Regions from separate parts of the Sporomusa sphaeroides DSM 2875 genome, predicted to be linked through region 2. Evidence: riboswitches for the same ligand, from Rfam matches in the RefSeq annotation. Region 2 holds a riboswitch; the other holds the start of a gene.
What was found. Region 2 has a riboswitch for cobalamin ahead of cbiD (cobalt-precorrin-5B (C(1))-methyltransferase CbiD). Riboswitches for the same ligand answer to the same signal wherever they lie in the genome.
Positions count from the first base shown of each region.

Region 1 (3,408 bases), 1.0 Mb from region 2:
CGGTATCTTTCCGTGGCGCATTACCAGAAAAACCGTGACCGCCACCGTGACCAGCGCACCGATAAAGGCAAACAGCGGCAAATAAAAAATATGTAGAAAGCCAATACCGGAGGCAATGGCAATCACCGCGCCGGCAGCCGCACCACTGGAAACGCCAATAATACCGGGGTCTGCCAAAGAGTTGCCAAAAACCCCTTGCATAACAGCGCCGGAGACGGCCAGCGCCGCCCCTACCATGAGGCCGGTTAAGGTTCGCGGCATCCGGATATGCCAAAGAATAGCCTGCTCATCTGGCGTAAAATCAAAGCCGCTAAATACCGGCACATACCATTGATAACCGATAACGGCAACCGCACCGGCTAGTGAAATATCAACTTGTCCAAGGGTAAGCGAAAGAATTATTACAAGAAAAAAAGATACCACCAATACCAGAACTTTACTTTGATTCCGTTGATACAGATTTGGCATAATAACCTTCTTTACAAAACGTACTTGCTGGCAGGACTAAAAAAGCTCCGGATAGGCTGTTCTCGCAAAAACCTCAATACTTATAACAACATGCTGCGAAGTGACATAGCGATACCTATCGGAAACCAGTTTCACCTGATTATTGCGCACGGCGGCGACATGCCGGAAAGCCGGGTCATTCATTATCTGCTGCCGGTAGGCTTGAACCCCGCTGTATCCGTCATAATTCCAGGTAGGCAACAGAAATATGTCTGGATTTATAGCCACAATCTGCTCTTTGGAAAGGCGATTTTCCCCCTGGCCGATACCGCCTTCCCGGAGAGCACCGTTTTTTATGCGGGCATAATTGAATATATCTGCCAGAAGATTGTTCTTATTGCCGATAACTCCGCTAAAATCAAACGCCATACCGCATTTTCTCTTATCCGGTGTAACCGGGGCTAACTTTTCTTCAAGCCGCTGCAGCGCTTCCTCCATCCGGTTTATGATACGCTGCCCGTTGTTTTCCTCGCCCACCACCCGGGCTAAATTCCCGACTTTGTGCTTTACTTCTTCCAGATTTTTGGGGCTTTTCGATATATACACCGGAATGCCGACCTCCCTGAGTGTCTGCAGCGCTTCCGGCCGAAGGGTGGAAGCGGCCGCCACGATCAGATCCGGCCTAAGCGCGATGAGCGCCTCGGCGTAGGGTAACGCCCGCTTTTTTACCTGAGCCGCCTGCCCGGCGGTAATAAACGTGATTTCCGGGTCGTCGGCCCACCGGCTGAACGCAAGAATCCTGTCCATGGCAACAAGCTCAACCAGCATTTCATCCGTGCCATAGGACAGCGATGCAATCCGCTGCGGCTTAGCTGCCAGCGTCATAGTATACCCGCTGTCGTCGGTTACAGTATAGCTTCCCTGAGAGTTTTGCACTTTGCCGCCTGTCTGCCTGGCGGGACAACCGGCCAGCAGCAGGCAAATAAGGCAAAGAAATACCAGGCTGGCGAGCCGCTTTATTTTTATAATTTCTAATAGCTGCATGAACCAATCAAACCTCTTTCACCATTGGTTTCCAATGGTTTGCACCTGACTGCGGACTATCTGCTCTCTATGGCACCAATAAGAAACTCCCGGCCATAACAGCCGGGAGGATTCTACAGCGTACACCAAATAAAACTCCTGGTCTAAGACCAGGAGTGAATTCAGCAAATCTACGCAGCCTCACTTAGAACCGTTCCAAGTCAGGCAAGCGCATTGTAATCTCCTCCCCATCACTCGTGGGTAAAACGGCGATCTTCAGACAGGCAGTTCTCCTGGCTCTGGATCATAGCTCTCCCAAACCTTCCCAAGACTCTCGTCCCAGTGGTATATCTTCGGGTTTGCTCCCCATTACAGTGGCGGGACCGCGCCGGTATTACACCGGACTTCCCTATTAAGCCCTCTACAGGGCACCTGACTTAGCTATATTCAATTCTTATTGAAACAACTTAGTTTATTTATTCCAATCTATCACCTTTTGTCAAGTATTGTCAAGTAAATCCCTCCAATTCCGCCTGCCATTGAAAAAGGAAGTGCCGGTAACAGAAAAACTATATAAGTCCTATCTTCGCAGCAAACAGGCCGCTCCATAGGCGACCGTGAACTGAGGATGGGGAAGAACATACACATCCCGGAGAAGTTCATCTTCGATTGCTACCGCCAGCCCGCCATTATTGGCTGATCCGCCGTCAAGGTACAGTTCATCGGCAAAGTCCTGATTTCCCATCATGCCGGCTATGCGTCTGGCTATTGATTCATGCAGCCCGCGGATGATGTTTTCCTTCTTTGTTCCTTTAGCGATAAGGGATACGATCTCACTTTCCGCAAATACCGCACAGGTACTGTTGAGGCTGACGGAAGCATCGGCCTTATCCGCTAAAGCCGCAAAATCATAAATGGACGTGTCCAGAATACGCCCGGCCATTTCGAAAAACCGTCCGGTCCCGGCCGCACATTTATCATTCATTTTAAAATCACTCAATTTGCCATCCTCGGCCAGCCGGATAATTTTTATGTCCTGACCGCCGATATTGATGACTGTGCGCGCTTTCCGGCCGCTTAACAAGTAAACGCCCCAGGCATTGGCAGAAACCTCATCGATAACGGTATGCGCATCGGCAATCAGATTTTTGCCGTAACCGGTGACCGAGATACCTTCCATGTCCTGGTTACTGATGGCAAGCTCCGCCAGTCCCTCATCCAGCAAGTTACGGGCCAAGGCTTCCTGGCCGGGAGCGGTCGGCACCGCTTTTTTCCAGATCAGCTCGGTGTCTTTGACGATCACTGCCTTGATGGCGGTGCTGCCGAGATCAATACCAATCTTATAACTCATAGCGCTCACCTTTTTCTATAGAGTTTGTTTAAAAGCTTCCAAGCGGGTCAATATGTTCTGGCTGTCTTCTTTTACATAATCGGTTTCAATTTTGAGAAACTTTCGTCCACTGTTCTTCACTTTTTCTTCGATGGAGAAACTCTCAATATCATAGGGATGGCAGCCTTTCAACACATGAAAGACAATCCCTCTTGTCTGGCAGTCACCAGTTGTCTTTAAAATATTATTGACGCGCCGGTCGTTATCCGCAAAGGTTGGACAGATACAGCCCTGATGGTACCTTTCGGCCAACGCTCTTAACAGGCCGTGTTCCGACGGGTCGTCGTATACCGTCGCGCCGGGAAGTATTCTCTCGGAAGAACAGAGGTCGTCAGCGCAGACGGTCATCCCTGCCTGCTCAATAAGCTGCAGCAGCTTCAGATTCGGAAAGATCACCGGGGAGCCGGCGAGAAATACCCTGTAAGGATTCGGCCGCGGTACTTCCGCCTGGAACCGTTTTACTGCAAGCGCCAGATGCTTTGCCCAGCGTCCCAGGTCATCCAGCATAAACGTATTGGCAATACAGAAAAACCAGATTCCGGGAAAAA
Region 1 covers NZ_CP146991.1:767,587-770,994, reverse strand. The annotation lists gene SPSPH_RS03455 (FecCD family ABC transporter permease) at 1-468, opposite strand, end outside; gene SPSPH_RS03450 (ABC transporter substrate-binding protein) at 505-1,491, opposite strand; cobalamin riboswitch at 1,737-1,921, opposite strand; gene SPSPH_RS03445 (acyl-CoA dehydratase activase) at 2,051-2,821, opposite strand; gene SPSPH_RS03440 (2-hydroxyacyl-CoA dehydratase subunit D) at 2,837-3,408, opposite strand, start outside.
Region 1: linked by a shared signal. The riboswitch ahead of SPSPH_RS03450 (ABC transporter substrate-binding protein) and the one ahead of cbiD (cobalt-precorrin-5B (C(1))-methyltransferase CbiD) in region 2 are both predicted to bind cobalamin.

Region 2 (3,408 bases):
CACCGGCTGAATCCGGGTAACTTGTACACAGCAAGCCTCAACCGCATAGGCCGGACGCTGCCGCATAAGCTGGAGAGCGGCAGACAGTGTTTCTACGGTAACAGCTGTTACAATCAGGCGTCCGCCCGGTTTCAGCAATTGATCGGCCGAGGACAAAATGTCGGGCAGCCTGCCGCCACTGCCGCCGATTAAGATGACTTCCGCCGCCGGCAGCCCGGCCAGCGCCGCCGGTGCCGAACCAAGCACAGCCTGAACATTGCCGGCCTCAAACTTAGCGGCGTTGGCCTTAATCAGTTCAATCCCCTCGGGTTCGCGCTCAATGGCATATACCCTGCCTTGCCTGGCCAATAAAGCCGCTTCAATGGATAGCGAACCGGTACCTGCCCCGATATCAATGACAGTGTCGGCAGCACCAATGCTGGCCTTAGCCAAAGTTAAGATGCGAATTTCCTGTTTCGTCATCGGAATGTCGCCTCTGATGAACTGCTCATCCGGAATACCTAAGCTGTGACTCATGCTTTCACCACCATTACGCTATGTTCAAAACCGGGAGTTTCTGCGGCCTCGGCTAAGGTCATAGCAGCCACCACTTCATTGTCATAAGACAAATTGGCGCATAACCAGACATGAGCCGCCTCCGGCCACCCGAATGCTAACAGGATGCGCGAAATACAGGCCGGATTGTGCTGAGTGTCAGTCAGGATGCCCAGCTTATGCCCTGGCCGGTAACGCAGTACCTCATCAGCGGCTGTACGGCCATGCATACTGATCAGAGCGGCATCCTGCCACACTTCGGCCACCCGGGCAAACGCCATTTGGACCGAACTAATACCGGGAATCACCGTAATACTCTCTGGCGCAAACCGTTTTCTGACTGCCACCAGCATGCTGTAAAATCCAGGGTCGCCGGACACCATAACCACTACATCCTGACTTGCCAGCTGTTCTTCAATAAAATCAAGCACACCGTTAATATCTTTATCAATAATCCTGGTAGCCTGACCGCCTGCGGCAAAGGTATCCAGCGCCCGCTTACTGCCTACCAGAACTCTGGCCTGAGCAATCGTCCGGCTAACGACAGGCAGCACATAATCAGGCGATCCGGGGCCAATGCCAACAACTACTACCTGGTACCTACATTCCATCCTAAATGGCCTCCAATTTCACGGGCTGTCTCATCAAGCCCCAGTATATCTCCCTGTAAAGTCACAATAACGGTTCCCACTGTCAAATCACCAAACACATAACGCTTTGCCCGGGCACTGGCCCGTTCGGCCAGTACAGAATAAACCTCAGTCATATTATACCGGGCGATGATTGGCATAGCAGCTTCGGTAGTAGTCGAAGCCATTATTTCTTCAATGGCCGTCTGTGGCGCTCCGTTTAGCGCCATATAGGCGGCTATTGTCTCCAGGCGGGCATCGGCCATCCGGTTATGAGTATGGAATATGCCGGCCGACACTTTAACGATTTTGCCAAGATGGCCAAATAACAACACCCGGCGCATGCCGTATTTTACTGCATTCTCCAACATATGTCCGATAAAATTGCTTGTCTGGATTACGGCGGCGGCCGGCAGGCCGCAACGGTTGATGGCTATATCCTGTCCGATTTTTCCCGGAGCAAATACTATATCTGTATAGCCTAATGCCTGCACCACACTAATCTGCGGTACAAGTGAATTTTTAAAAGCCTCTTCTGACATCGGTTCAACAATACCGGTAGTGCCAATAATCGACAGTCCGCCAACAATCCCCAATATGGGGTTAAGCGTTCTGGTCGCCAATTTCTCTCCCTCGGGAATAGAAATTGTCACAACAGCCCCTTTATCTGTTGGCAAACACTCAGTCACAGCCCTGGTAATCATGGAACGCGGCCCGGGATTTACTGCCGGTTCACCTACCGGCACAGCCAGCCCGGGTTTAGTCACCGTTCCTACGCCAATACCTGCTTTGATCACAACTCCCGGTTTATCGGTAATAATGATCTCTGCCATAATCCTAACCCCATTGGTTATATCCGGATCATCACCGGCATCTTTGATTATTGCCGCCATACCGCCGCCGGCAACCGGCCAGCTTTCGGCAACAGGTACTGTCAGCAGGACTCCTTGTGGTGAAAAAACCTGAAGAACAGTCACCGGCTGGCCCAGCCAGGCCATAACCGCAGCCTTGGCTGCCGCTGCGGCACAAGTCCCGGTGGTTATCCCTTTGCGCATTTCTTTATCGGACAATAAAAAAGCCCCCTTGAGCAGGGGGTATAACACCAAACAACATGTAAAGATTGCCTGAATATTGTACCCACACCTGCCTATCTTCCGTAGGTCCTAGCGGCATGTGTTAGAACAGGCAGGTCTCCTGACTCTGGTTCTTCGCGTACTTAGCCTTCCCAGTTTCCCAGTGGCATGTATTAAGCAGCATCCCCATTACAGTGGCGGGACCGCGCCGGTATTACACCGGACTTCCCTATTAAGCGCAAAGCACCCATTCCCTTACATGTATCAAATTTGCGATTAGTACTATTATTCCATATAGTTAATTATTTTCCTGCTTACCAGGCAGGAATTATCTAAATTAAATAATCTAAAAATTTTTCTGTATTTTTTGCGTTTTTTGTCAATTTTTAAAAGGGTTTTAGCCTATTTATTACGAAGTGTATACTGGTCAGACCATCATACCGATTAATTCGGTTATAAGGGAGTGGAGAATTTGAAAAAAGTAAGTGAAAATTGGACCCATGCGCTTACCTCCGGTACTTGTAGCGCCAGCCTGTTCCCGGAGTTCGAAACCCGGGCAAAAAACGCGGCCGCCGAAGTATTTCGCGTCAAAACAGCGGCTGAAGCCAAAGAAGTCATTGCCAATTTAGTCAAATACACCAACGCCCGCAAAGTAGTAGCCGTTGACAGCCCCTTGCAACAGGCAGCAGGAATTAATGCCACCCTAACAGACCTGGGTGTAAGCCTGTACACCGAACAAGCAGATATCGCCGAGCATGCTGAAAGTGCCGATATTGGCATCTCCGCTGTTGAGTTTGGCATTGCCGAGTCAGGCAGTGTTTGCCAGGATGCGTTAGCGTTTGAAAGCAGGCTTGTCTCGATGCTGCCTCCTTTACATATTGTTTTCATGAACAGCAATAGAATTGTTCCCGGCATAACAGAAGCTATGGAAACAATCGCCAAAGTCTACGACCGCGGTTATATCAGCTTTATTACCGGCCCCAGCCGCACTGCCGATATTGAACGCGTACTGACAATCGGCGTACATGGTCCCAGCCGTTTTGTCATTATTGCCGTTGATGAAGAAGTTAACGGAGGTAAGCAATAATGGAAGCGAATAATCGTAATATAAAAAATGAAATCCAGGAAAAGTTACAGGATGAAGTGCTGCGTGGCGCATTAAGCCGCTTTGC
Region 2 covers NZ_CP146991.1:1,780,654-1,784,061, reverse strand. The annotation lists gene cbiT (precorrin-6Y C5,15-methyltransferase (decarboxylating) subunit CbiT) at 1-516, opposite strand, end outside; gene cbiE (precorrin-6y C5,15-methyltransferase (decarboxylating) subunit CbiE) at 513-1,145, opposite strand; gene cbiD (cobalt-precorrin-5B (C(1))-methyltransferase CbiD) at 1,124-2,218, opposite strand; cobalamin riboswitch at 2,331-2,502, opposite strand; gene SPSPH_RS07955 (LutC/YkgG family protein) at 2,709-3,323, shown strand; gene ldhH (L-lactate dehydrogenase (quinone) large subunit LdhH) at 3,323-3,408, shown strand, end outside.